3 regions of the Methylobacterium sp. CM6244 genome follow, and region 3 is predicted to be linked to each of the others. Evidence: predicted binding sites of a transcription regulator. Region 3 holds the regulator's gene; each other region holds the start of a gene.
What was found. The regulator LexA, encoded in region 3, represses DNA repair genes until DNA is damaged. The targets are predictions, from matches to a motif close to TGTTCNNNNTGTGTTCNG.
Positions count from the first base shown of each region.

Region 1: a site for LexA is predicted at 1,059-1,076, ahead of ACYQML_RS08130 (ATP-dependent helicase). Genes of this name have one in related genera too.
Region 2: a site for LexA is predicted at 2,971-2,988, ahead of ACYQML_RS00220 (ImuA family protein). Genes of this name have one in related genera too.

Region 1 covers NZ_CM139247.1:1,760,929-1,765,260, forward strand. The annotation lists gene ACYQML_RS08120 (AsmA family protein) at 1-513, opposite strand, end outside; gene ACYQML_RS08125 (hypothetical protein) at 701-970, opposite strand; gene ACYQML_RS08130 (ATP-dependent helicase) at 1,087-3,492, shown strand; gene ACYQML_RS08135 (PhoH family protein) at 3,937-4,332, shown strand, end outside.
Region 2 covers NZ_CM139247.1:50,573-54,904, reverse strand. The annotation lists gene ACYQML_RS00230 (error-prone DNA polymerase) at 1-402, opposite strand, end outside; gene ACYQML_RS00225 (Y-family DNA polymerase) at 647-2,230, opposite strand; gene ACYQML_RS00220 (ImuA family protein) at 2,157-2,867, opposite strand; gene ACYQML_RS00215 (collagen-like protein) at 3,189-4,202, shown strand; gene ACYQML_RS00210 (TIGR03862 family flavoprotein) at 4,197-4,332, opposite strand, start outside.
Region 3 covers NZ_CM139247.1:2,393,458-2,397,789, forward strand. The annotation lists gene gltX (glutamate--tRNA ligase) at 1-232, opposite strand, end outside; gene ACYQML_RS11070 (ComEC/Rec2 family competence protein) at 411-2,681, shown strand; gene lexA (transcriptional repressor LexA) at 2,675-3,412, opposite strand; gene ACYQML_RS11080 (GntR family transcriptional regulator) at 3,779-4,332, opposite strand, start outside.

The sequences.
Region 1 (4,332 bases), 630 kb from region 3:
CCGGGGCGCCGAGAGATGCACGGTCTCGGCCCGCACCTGATCGGTGCGGCCGCTCAGCGGCACGACGGTCGTGAGGTTGACCTGTCCGATGGACAGGTCCTCGATGGCGAGATCCTGGTCGGCGAGCGTCTGATAGAGATCGGCGGGAAGGCGGACCGCGTCGTCGTCGCTGATCGGGAGCTTGATTTCCGCTCGCCCGATCCGCGTCTCGGTGAAGCGGACCTCACCCGTCAGCAGCGGTGTGAGACCGATCTCGGCCTTGACGAGCGAAAGATCCAACGCTGGCTTGTCGACCTGTCCGCCGATGCGCAGCCGATCGACGTTCAGTTGCGGCGAGGGGAGAAGCCTGACGGCGATCCGTCCTTCGGTGCGCGCATCAAGACCGAGCGACCTGCCGATCGTCCGGTCCACCAATGTGCGGTAGCTCTCCCAAGCCACGAGGGGCGGGACCGCCAGGGCCGCGACGAGGATCAGGATGACGGCGCCCGCCAGCGCGGTCAGGATGTCTCGCACCGTCTTGGTTTCCGCCTCGCTCCGGCCCGGTCTCCGGGACTGCCATGGGGCGGGCACGTCGTCTCACCGGACGTCATGCCCGGTCGTGCCCCCACCCTGTGCGGCATAGCACAAGGTGACCGGTTCCGCGCCAGAGGCGTTTCTCGCAGTCAACAGCTGCCGGGCATGCCTCCCGGAGCGGATCCGGTCAGCGACGTGGCGTCAGTCCCGAGCCGATCGGGGCCGGACGGGTGACTTCGTTGCGCTGCATCTGCATGCGGATCTGATTGTTCTCGAATTGCTGCTGATGCCGGACGCCGCGAATCTCGCTTTGGGTCGCGAGCCGGTCGTTGGTTTCGTTCAGCGATCGCGTGCCGGCTGACTGGGCCAAGGCGGGGGATAGGCCGGCGACAACGGTCAGCATCGAGATGGCGGATAGGGCGGTACGCATGGAACGTCCTCTGGTGATGATGTTCACGGTATGGTGAGACGACGCCCGAGAGGAAACCGTGGTTCCCCTCCCGGCCACCCATCTGGGGCCGACCTTTTGTCCCAACCCTCGACGTCGTTCGCGTTTTGGTCCAGGGAAGCAACATGAAACAGCATCCCGACGCGACGACGGCCCCTGTGCCGGCGCCGGCCTCCGGCGTGGCGGCCGAGGCCGCGCAGACCTCTATCGCCGCGCGCGCCATGGCCTCCCTCAGGCCACAGGGTTCGCCTTATCTCGAAGGGCTGAATCCCGAGCAGCGCCGCGCAGTCGAGACGACGGAAGGGCCGGTCCTCGTCCTCGCTGGTGCAGGCACCGGCAAGACGCGGGTGCTCACCACGCGAATCGCCCATCTGGTCTCGACCGGCAAGGCGCGGCCTTACGACATCCTGTCGGTGACCTTCACCAACAAGGCCGCCCGCGAGATGAAGCACCGGATCGGTGCCCTCATCGGCCCGGCCGGCGAGGGGATGCCCTGGCTCGGCACCTTCCATTCCATCGGCACCAAGATCCTGCGCCGGCACGCCGAGATGGTGGGGCTGAAATCGGATTTCACCATCCTGGGGATGGACGACCAGCTGCGCCTGATGAAGCAGGTCATCGTCGACCAGAACATCGACGAGAAGCGCTGGCCCGCCCGCGCCCTGTCCTCGGCCATCGACGGGTGGAAGAACCGCGGCCTCCTGCCGGAGCAGGTACCCCCCGGCGAGGCGGGGGCCTTCGCCTTCGGCAAGGGTGGCGCGCTCTACACCGCCTATCAGGCCCGGCTCCTGACGTTGAACGCCGCCGATTTCGGCGACTTGCTGCTGCTCTGCCTCAAGCTGTGGCGCGAGAACCCGGACGTGCTGGCGAATTACCAGCAGCGCTTCCGCTACATCCTGGTCGACGAGTACCAGGACACCAACGTCGCCCAGTATCTCTGGCTGCGCCTGCTGGCGCAGGGGCACCGCAACGTCGCCTGCGTAGGCGACGACGACCAGTCGATCTATGGCTGGCGCGGGGCGGAGGTCGACAACATCCTGCGCTTCGAACACGATTTCCCCGGTGCGGCCGTGGTGCGGCTCGAGCGCAACTACCGCTCCACCGGTCATATTCTCTCCGCCGCATCCGGGCTCATCGCCAAGAACGAAGGCCGTCTCGGCAAGACCCTGCGCACCGAAGACGTGGCCGGCGAGAAGGTGACTGTGTCGGGCGCCTGGGATTCGGAGGAAGAGGCGCGCCAACTCGGCGAATCGATCGAGAGCCTGCAGGCCAAGCAGCATCCGCTTTCGGAGATCGCCGTGCTCGTGCGCATCTCGGCCCAGATGCGGGAGATCGAGGACCGCTTCGTCCAGCTCGGTCTGCCCTACCGCGTCATCGGTGGGCCGCGATTCTACGAACGGGCCGAAATTCGCGATGCGCTGGCCTATCTGCGCGTCACCATGAACCCGGCGGACGACCTCGCTTTCGAGCGCATCTTCAACACCCCGAAGAGGGGCCTGGGCGACGCTACCCTGCAGATCCTCCACGGCTATTCGCGCTCGCAGCGCGTGCCGCTGCTCCAGGCCGCCCGCAGCCTGATCGAGACCGACGAGTTGAAGCCGCGCGCCCGCTCGGGCGTCCGCGCTTTGGTCGAGAGCTTTTCGCGATGGGCGCGGATGGTCGGTACCCAGCCGCATTCGGAGGTGGCCCAGACCATTCTGGAGGAATCCGGCTACACCGAGATGTGGCAGAAGGATAAGTCCGCGGATGCCGCCGGGCGCCTGGAGAACCTCAAGGAGTTCGTGCGCTCCATGGAGGAATTCCCCGACATGGCTGCCTTTCTCGAACATGTCTCCCTCGTGATGGAGGCGAGCGAGCAGGAAGGGGCGGACCGGGTCTCCCTGATGACCCTGCATGCGGCCAAGGGGCTCGAATTCGACACCGTGTTCCTGCCCGGGTGGGAGGACGGATTGTTCCCGAACCAGCGGGCGCTCGACGAGAGCGGCCGCGCCGGGCTGGAGGAGGAGCGCCGTCTCGCCCATGTGGGCCTGACCCGTGCCAGAAAACGCGCCAAGCTGTCCTTTGCGGTCAACCGGCGCATCCATGGGCTATGGTCCTCGACGGTGCCGAGCCGGTTCATCGACGAGTTGCCCGCAGACGCCGTCGACGTGGTCGACGCCCCGGCGCATTTCTCCGCCGGCGCCTCGCGCTTCGACCGCAACCCGGCGCCGTTCGGTTCCTCCTACGCGACGCCGGGCTGGCAGCGGGCGCAAGCCAACACTGCCGGCAACCAGGAGTTCGGAGGCGGGAATCGGCAAGCTTTCGGACGGTCCTCGCCGCCCGGACGAGGCAATGCTGGTCCTCGCCAGATCGAAGGCGAGCTCGTCGCGAAGTCGACGGGGGCGCCGTCTGCGTTTTCGGATGGTATGCGAGTCTTCCACACCAAGTTCGGCCCCGGCAACGTGGCGGCCGTCGACGGCAACAAGCTGACCGTTGACTTCGATAAGGCCGGCCGCAAGATGGTTCTCGACAGCTTCATCCAGCCCGGCTGAAGCACCCAGCCGGCTCCACGCTCGATAAGCGATGTGGTCCGGCCGGTTCAGCCCTTCAGCAGGGCAGGAGTGTCATGGTCGAGATGGATGCGCCGACATCCCGCCCTCTCCATCCGCATGACCCGCTTCAACTGTCGCCGCCGAGTCTTCCGAGAGATATTCAGCCACACACTCAAGAATTCGCGCTGTCACGCCCCTGTCGCGACGGGAGCGGCATGGTGCGTGCGTAGGTGATTCGTGGGTCGCGCATGCGGGGCCCGCATCATCTTCGAGGCCAGTCGTCCACAGGCGTCGTGGCGACATCCGGAACTGAAAGACCTGCTCTCGAATTGGCGTAGTGTTGATAAAGTTAGCCGTGCAGGAAATGTTATCGAGGTTAAAAGACGTCAGCAGGTCGAAGATCAGTTAAACCCTAGTTGGCAAGTCCAGTTGGAGTGTTGATCGATGAAAAGACGGCGCACGCGACTTGAACTGGTAGAAGACCGCCCGGTGCGGCTGCACCGCACCCGGTTCGACGACGAGCGTAACCTGGCCCCGATCCAACCGCTCACGGAGCGACAGGCGGAGTATCTCGACGCTCTCGCCGTCAACAAGCAGGTCATCGTTCTCGGCCCGGCCGGTACCGGTAAGACCTACATTGCTGGAACCCGCGCCGCGGATCAGCTCCGCCAGCGCCGCATCGCCAAGGTCATCATCACCCGCCCCAACGTCCCCGCTGGCCGCTCGCTCGGGTTCTTCCCAGGCAGCTTAGAGGAAAAAATCGCGCCTTGGGTGACCCCGCTCACCGAGACCATGAAGGAGCGAATGGGCGACGCCGCCTACGAGATCGCCATGAAGACC
Region 2 (4,332 bases), 2.3 Mb from region 3:
CTCCGGAGAAATGGCGATGAAGATCTGGCCCCTTGCTGCCGCGAGCACCTCCGCGATGCCGAACCGGCATTCGCCCTTCTCCGAACGGCGGTTGCCATCCGTGAGCAACCGGCAGAGCCGGCCATAGGCATCCCGGTCCATCGGGTAGGCGACCGCCTCAAAACCTTCCTCGGTGATGAGACGGACGCCCGGCAGATACCGGACCGTCGCTTCGCCCGCCTTCTTCCGGCGCTTGGCCTCGGCATGGCCGCGCACCACGCCCGACAGCGTATTGCGGTCGGCGATGCCGATGGCGTGAAACCCGAGTTCGGCACCCTGCGCCACCATTTCCTGCGGATGCGAGGCTCCGCGCAGGAACGAGAAATTCGTGGTGACCGCGAGTTCCGCATAGGGCGGGGTCATGCGCAGAAAGATGGGCCGTTCGCGCAATCCCCTCTCCCCGCGAGCGGGGAGAGGGCCGCGACGACCCCGTTGTCGGCGCGGCGAGGCGGCAGCCGAGGGTGAGGGGGCGCGTCCGAAGGAGCCTCATCCGAAGAGTCCCCCTCACCCTCGCTCCGGCTTCGCCTCCGCTCATCGCAGACACGGCAAGGTGCCTGCGATCCTCTCCCCGCCCGGCGGGGAGAGGGGAGGGCGCTCATCTCGGCTCTCACGCGAACAATCCCTGCACGAACCAGCGTGCGGCCTGCTGCGCCGTGTGGAAGCCTTCCCGGTAGACCCAGAGCCTCCGGCCAGATTCGTCCTCGACCACGTAATAGTCCCGGGCTGGTGCGGGGGCGTGCCACCAGGCGTCGGCGATGCGCTCCGGTCCTTCGGCATGGGCGATTCGGTGCAGACGTCGGCGCCAGCGGAAACGCTGGGGCGGCCCGTCGGGGGCCAGCGAGAACACCTCGTCGGCTATTTCGCTGCGAGGGAAGAGGACGAGGGGACGGGACGGCACGGGGCCGCCCAGGCGCGCATTCCCCCGCCCGGCCCAGTCGAGGGCCACATGGTTCACCCGCCACGGTTCCAGGGCGTCGGCGCGTTCGGGGATATGGCTCGCTCGTGGGCTCACCCTTATCACCCTGGCCCTGATGCGCTGGCGCAGGGCATCGGCGAGGCGGGCGGTTCCGTTGCCTTCCGCGCGTCGATCGAGGCCCGTATCAGCGAGGGAGTCCTGGCGCGCTTCCAGCCGGCCGATGCCGGTCACGTCGAGCCGCACGGTCTCGAAGCCGAAACCGGCATCGAGGGCCGGGCCGAGCCGGTCGAGGCGCAGGTCCAGCAGCCGACCGATCTGGATGGGGCACAGGGTCGGTTCCGACAGGCCGAGATCGAGGGTCTTCTCGATGCCGTCGACCCGATGCAGGCTCAAGCGCAGGGATTGCGCGCCCATGCCCGATGCGGCGAGACGGGGGGCGATCTCCCGCATCAGCCGGATGGCAGTGGCGACGATGCCGGCCTGATGTCCGATCGGGTCCAGGAAGCCCTGGCTCGCGCCGAAGGCGGCAGGCTCGGCCAGGGAGACCAGCGGTTCGGGCCTCCTTCCCAATGCCTGATCGAGGCGCAGGAGCAGGGTCTCGCCGAAGCGTCGGGCGAGGGGAGGGCGGGGCGCGTCGGCCAACGCTCCGATCCGGCGCAGGCCGAGGCGACGCAGCGAGTCCGAGATGGACGACTCGATCCGCAATGCGGCGACGGAAAGCTCGCGCAGGGACGGTGCATTGTCTCCGGGCGGCACGATGACGGGCCTTGCCGAACCGCCGTGGCGGGCATGGGCGAAAGCGCAGGCGGGCGTGTCGGCCAGGGCCAGCCGGGCGGGAATCGCATTGGCCGACAGGCGACCGGAAAGGTCGGCCATCAGGCCTTCCTCTCCGCCGAACAGATGGCTCGCCCCCTCCACGTCGAGGAAGAAGCCGGCAGCACCCTCTGCCGGTCCGAACGGCGCCACCACGGGCGTGTATCGACGGGCCCAGAGGCAGAGCCGCGCGAGGGCGGCGGCATCGGCCTCCGGGTCGGCGGGGTGGACGGCGATGCCGGGGCCGATCCTCGCTCGGGCTCGCGCCAGGGGCTCTCCTGGGCGCAGGCCCAGGGCCCAGGCAGCGGCATCCACTGCCGTGATGCGCAGGCCCCCCGGGCCGATGGCGGCCACGACGGAGGGCGCGGCCGCTTCTGGCGCCGCGTGTTCAAGCCGTGTTCGAGCGCGCCTGAGGCGCGTCAGCGGCCACTGCTCCAGCCAGACCGAAACGATGCGCGGCATGATCCCACTCCAGAAGCCAATCCCCGGTCCGTCCGTTGCGGCAGCGGTCGAGCCGCGCCCGCCAGCAGGGCCGCTCGATGCAGCCGAAGCGGTCCCGCAGAGCCGCCCCCGACCCGATCCGCCAGCGGGTCGCGGCCATGTTCGGGTTTTCCGCCTGCGGCGGCCGCAGGACGAGGAGGAGGCGGGAGGCCGCCTCGCCCGCCAGATGCAGCCGACGGCTCTGTTTCAGCGACAGGCCGGCATCCACCAGCCCCGCCACTGCCCTCAGGCCCTGAGACCGCAGGGCTTCCTCCACGGCGCGGTAGGCATCCGCGTCGTTCTCCACCTCCAGGATCAGCAGGCGGCCCGGATCGAGGCCGAGCCCGGCGAGACCATGGCCGTAGGGCGTCGGATGGCCCTTGCCGATGACGAGGAGCGCCTCTCCCTCCACCCGCGCCAGGTGACGCGCCACGAGGGCGAGGGTGAAGCCCAGGGCCGCCGCCTCGTCGCCTTCGGCTTCCGGCGCGATCTCGTGCGGTTGCCCGAGGGTGAGGCCGTTGCCGGGAAGCCCCGAATCGATATGGGCGATTCCCAGGGGCAACGACTCGACGCGGAGGGCGTCGGAATGTCCTCCCCCGTGATCGCGCAGGGCGGCCATCGCAACCCTCCGGCGCCGCGCGAACTCGTCCGTGTTCGTCTCGCCCTCATCGCGCATTGTCCGTTGAGCCAAAGCCATCCTGTCCGCACCGTCGCCGGACGATAAGAACAAAACAAGAACACACTCAACAGGTTTCAGGGATCTGAAAAATTTCCCAACGCAAACAGTCGTTTCCCCTGTGGACGACTGTGGATGAGTGTGGACGGGCGAGAATCGGAAGGGCGTTCGAGCCCTTCGTTGTGGACTTGACCCCATGGCCGGACCCGGCATTGTCCCTCCGCCGTGCCGGACCCCCGGCGCATCAGCCGGGAGAGAATGCCCATGCGCCTCGACCAAGCCGCCCAGTGCCAGGCCCTTCATCGCCCGACCGGAAACAGCCAGAAGGCCGGTTCCCTGTTCGGTAAATCGCTGATCGGCCTGATGTTGCTCGTGGGCTCCTTCTCCGGGGCCGCCTTCGCGCAGACGCCAGGCCAGGTCAGTCCCGGCCAGCCGGGCCGTGGGATGAGCGCCGCCCCGGCGACCGATGCCGCAGCGGCTCCGGGGCCCAGGGCCAGGACCAGGCGGGTCGTGACGCCGTCGCAGCCGATCCAGGTTTACGATGCGCGGATCGAGGGGGGAGACCTGCGGATCTCAGGCAGCGTGCGCAAGGCCGGCACCGTCGTCATTCTCGACGAAGACATCTCGGTGATGGCCGATTCGCGCGGGCGTTTCCTGTTCCGCCTTCCCTACCGACCGGCTACCTGCGTCGCGGCGCTGAAGGCCGGTGAGGACGAGAGGGAGGCGGTGGTGGCCAATTGCGCGCCCACGGGCGAGCCCGGCCCCAAGGGCGATGCGGGCCCCGCAGGTGAAACCGGGCCGCAGGGCATGGCAGGGCTTGTCGGACCGCAGGGGATTGCGGGCCCCGCGGGCGAGGCCGGGCCGAAAGGGGAGACGGGACCGAAGGGCGAGGCTGGGCTCAAGGGAGAGACTGGTCCCCAGGGACCGATCGGTCCCAAGGGCGATGTTGGTCCCAAGGGCGATGTTGGTCCCAAGGGTGAGGTTGGGCCAAAAGGCGATGTCGGCCCCAAGGGGGAAACGGGTCCCAGGGGGCCTGCCGGCTCTCAGGGCGAGCCGGGGGCGGCTGGCATCACGGCCAGCGCCGCCAACTCTAGCCTTCGTCCCGTCCGTAACGAGACGTGTTCGACAAGCGGCTGCGAGTTGAGCTGTGCCAGTGGCGAGGCCTTCGTCTCGGCCTATTGCCTGTCCTCGGGTAGCCCGTCCTTCGCCAATGGCGGCGCCAGCGCGTCCTGCCCGTCCGATGCCAAGGGCATGGTCGGGTTCTGCACGCGGTTATAGGCCCGCGCCGGCTTCCTCGAGCCAGTCCATCATCCCGGCGGCTGCCGCGCGACCGCTGGAAAAGGCCCCCTGCAGCAGGTAGCCGCCGGTGGGGGCTTCCCAATCCAGCATCTCGCCGGCGACGAAGACC
Region 3 (4,332 bases):
ACTGGTAGACGACGTCCCCATCCCAATCGAGCCCGAGCCAGCGGAGCCCGTCGAGAATCGCATCGATGGCGCCCTGGGTCGAGCGCTCCCGATCGGTATCCTCGATGCGCAGCAGCATTCTGCCGCCGAAATGACGGGCATAAAGCCAGTTGAAGAGCGCCGTGCGCGCTCCCCCGATATGCAGGTACCCCGTAGGGGAGGGGGCAAAGCGCGTAACGACGGGTGACGACATCGGGCGGTTAAACTTGTGCGTGAAATGAGAGGGCGGATCGACCGGCCCGGATCGGCGCATGTAGCATGCGTTTTCGATGACGTTAAGAAAGCGTGGCGCCGAGTCGCGAAACGGGGACGATTTCGCGCGGGCGGCATCTCTCGCGCTTCGTGAGCCGTGAGGAGAGACGCAGCCGGAGATGGCGCAGGCCAGTGCGCGAGCCACGGGTGCGACGGGTGCCGCCTTGGCCTCGTCACGCTCACCCGCGATCCTGATCGGCGCGATTAGACGCTGGATCGTCGACGGGCTGGTTCAGGAATCCGAACAGAGGCGCCTGTTTCCCTGGCTTGCCGTCACGTTCGGTTTTGGCATCCTCGTCTGTTTCACCGCCACGGATGGTCAGCCTGCGCTGGCAGCACCCCTCCTCGTCGCGTCCGCACTCTCTGCCCTCGCACTTCGCCTCGGTTCGAGGCCCGTGGCCTTGGCATTGGTTCTCGGACTTGCCGTAGCCTTCCTGGGTTTCGCGGCCGCCACCCTGAGGATGCAGGTCGTAGCGGCACCCGTCCTGGCCCGGACGACGATTGCCCCGCTCACCGGATTGGTCGAAGCCCTCGACGAACGGGAAGTCGGCGCCCGCCTGATCGTTCTCGTGGAGAGTTTCGCCAACCTCCCGCCGGATCGCCGGCCCACGCGGGTCCGCGTTTCCTACAAGAAGGCCCTTGCGCTGAAGCCCGGCGATTTCATTTCGGCGACGGCACGGCTCCTGCCGCCGCCCGACGCGGCCCGCCCCGGCGGATATGATTTCGCCCGGGATGCCTATTTTCGCGGGATCGGTGCCGTCGGTTCCCTGGTAGGCAAGATCGACGTCAAGCATCCGCCCAGGCCTTTGCCCCGCTCGGTAGCGCTGGCAGCCGCCGTAGACGACGCCCGCAACGCGCTGACCCGGCGCATCACCGACGCCAATGGCGGGCAGGCCGGCGCGGTGGCCGCCGCCCTCGTAACGGGCAAGCGCGGCCTCATCAATGCCGAGACCAACGAGGTTCTGCGTGCGGCGGGAATTCACCACGTCGTCTCGATTTCCGGCCTCCACATGGTGCTCGCAGCCGGCGTCGTGTTCTGGCTCGTCCGCGCGCTGCTCGCCCTCATTCCGGGGCTCGCCCTGGTTTGGCCGATCAAGAAGATCGCCGCCGGCTTCGCCATGGTGGGTGTCACGGCCTATTGCGTCTTCTCGGGCTGGGATATCGCTGCCGAACGCTCGCTCATCATGACGTTGGTGATGCTCGGCGCGATCCTGGTAGATCGCCCGGCTTTGAGCATGCGAAACCTCGCGCTCGCTGCCCTCATCGCCCTCGCGCGCGAGCCGGACGGGATTCTCGGCCCGAGCTTTCAGATGTCGTTCGGCGCGGTTGCGGGCCTCATCGCTTGCGCCGGTGCGCTCAATCGCTGGATGCCGCCACGCGAAGGTGCGGGCCTCTTGGCCCGAACCTGGCGGTTTCTGGCTGTCGCGGTCCTTGGCACGCTGGCGACGACCTTGATCGCCCAGATCGCCACGGCGCCCTTCGCGACCTATCATTTCCAGACCGTCCAGCCCTTCGGCATCGTCGGCAATGCCCTGACCTTGCCCCTCGTCTCCCTGGCGGTGATGCCGGCGGCGGTTCTTGGGATCCTCGCCTATCCCTTCGCACTGGACCAGCCGGTCTGGTGGGCGATGGGGCTCGCCGTACGCGGGATGCTCACGATCTCCGGCTGGATCAGCGGGTTCGGACACGCCACGCTCGTCGTCCCGGCCTATGGCAGCACGGCACTCTGCCTGCTTGCTCTCGCTCTGCTCCTGCTGACACTTCCCGTCTCGAGCTTACGCTGGATCGGCCTTGCTCCGGCCGCTCTCGGTGTCGTGCTCGCTACCATGCCGCCGCGTTACGACGTCTACATCGACCGTGAGGGTGGCGGTGCAGCCTTCCGCGACGGGGACGGCCGATTGAGCATTCTCGGCAGCCCGCCGGCCTTCGTCCTCGAACAATGGCTCAAGGCGGATGGCGATTCGCGGAAAGTCGCCGCCGTCGCAGCCTCGCCGAGAAGCCGATGCGATACCGTCGGATGCGTCGTCGAGTTAGGACCGGGTCGGATCGTCGCCCTCGTCAAGGACAAGCGGGCCTTCGCGGAGGATTGCGAACGGGCGAGTGTGATCATCGCCCGCCGTGACGCTCCCAAAGACTGCCGGGCCGGCTTCGTCATCGATCGCGCATACCTAGCCCTACGCGGCGCCACCGCCATCCGTTTCGGCCCTGAAGGACCGCAGGTCACGTCCGCCCACCAACCTCATTCTCGTCCGCCATGGCGGCGGGCGGTCGCTGTCGTCACGCCGTCCCCTTCGCCTCCGAAGGAATCGGGACCAAGTCCGAAACCCATAGAACCCGAGGGCGACGACGGCGATCCGTCATCCGAAACGCAGTCGGACGGGCTTCAGTAACGACGGACCAGGCTGACGAGCCGCCCCTGGATCTGAACACGATCCGGACCCAGAACCCTCGTCTCGTAGGCTGGGTTTGCCGCTTCCAGAGCGATGGAGGAACCGCGGCGACGCAGGCGCTTCAATGTGGCCTCTTCATCGTCAATGAGGGCAACGATGATGTCGCCCGTATTCGCAGTGTCCTGCTTCTTGATCACGACAAGATCACCATCGAGGATACCCGCTTCGATCATCGAATCGCCACGGACCTCCAGCGCGTAATGTTCGCCGCCGGCCAGGAAGTCCGGTGATAGCGTCACGGAATGGCTCTGGTTCTGTATGGCGGAGATCGGCGTGCCGGCCGCGATCCGTCCCATGACCGGGATTGTGATCGACCTTCCGCTCTCGTCCTGGGCCTGGGTCGTTGGCTGGCGCAGGGACGGCATCGCCTTGGACCGACCGCCTTCGACGACGCTCGGCGTGAAGCGGCGAACTTCACCGGCGGGAGCGGGCTTCGACGCCGGTGCACCGGTCAGGCTCTCAGGCATCCGGATCACTTCGATCGCCCTGGCGCGATTCGGCAAACGACGCAGAAATCCGCGCTCTTCGAGGGCCGTGATCAACCGGTGGATCCCCGACTTCGATTTGAGATCGAGGGCGTCCTTCATCTCGTCGAAGGAGGGCGGGACACCACTCTCCTGCATCCGTTGTTGGATGAATTGGAGAAGATCCAGCTGCTTACGCGTCAACATACAGATCACTCTTCCACTGAAGCCAATGGCCGCGACTAACGCCGCTGAAACAAAACACGAACACGGTAGACGTTCCGCAAGTGTTCTGCAAGGGTTCCGTTAACCCGGTGGTAGAGTTTGTTCCTGAGGTGCAATGTTCCGCTCAAGCGGCCTTACCGCGGGCCGGCTTGGCGTCCGCCGGTATCACCCGCCGGGCCCTTCAATCATCCGAAGGGGCTTCGTGCCGCGGGGGCTTACCCCGCCACTGTATGGCGGGCCTTCGCGGTGTCCGGCGGAGCCGCGCGCCCAGTCCCCGCCGATGACTTAGTCGGTCACCGACGGCCGGGGAGCCATGCGATATGGCGGGTACTCTGGCGGCAGCGTCGATCAGTCGAGATAGTCACCATATTTCTCGACATGGCTGGCGAGGCCGAGGCCGTGCTCGCGCACGAGGCGTTCCGCCAGATCTGCATCGCGCGCTTCCAATGCCTTGATGATCGCCACGTGTTCCTTGATCGAGTTGGCCGCGCGTTCCCCCTGACGCAGCGCGGTGTTGCGAATACCGCGGACATGCATCAGCAGGTTGCTGGTGATGTCTTTGATCACGTCGCACTGGCCGAGCGAAATGATCTTCTGGTGGAAGCGAATGTTGGCTTCCGAATACTCGTCGAGATGATCCGACGGGCGTCCTTCATAGAATTCTGGAAAGTGCTCACGCAGGCAGAGAAGTTGTTCGTCGGTGGCACGCTCGCAGGCGAGGCGCGCAGCCATGCTCTCCAAGGCAGACCAAGCCTGGATCATGCTGACAATTTCTTTCTTCGACTTCTTGATGACGAAGACACCGCGACGGGCCTCGAACCGCACGAAGCCTTCCTGCTCCAATACCGTCAGCGCTTCGCGCACAGGGGTGCGGCTCACGCCAAGGTTCAAGGACAGCTTTC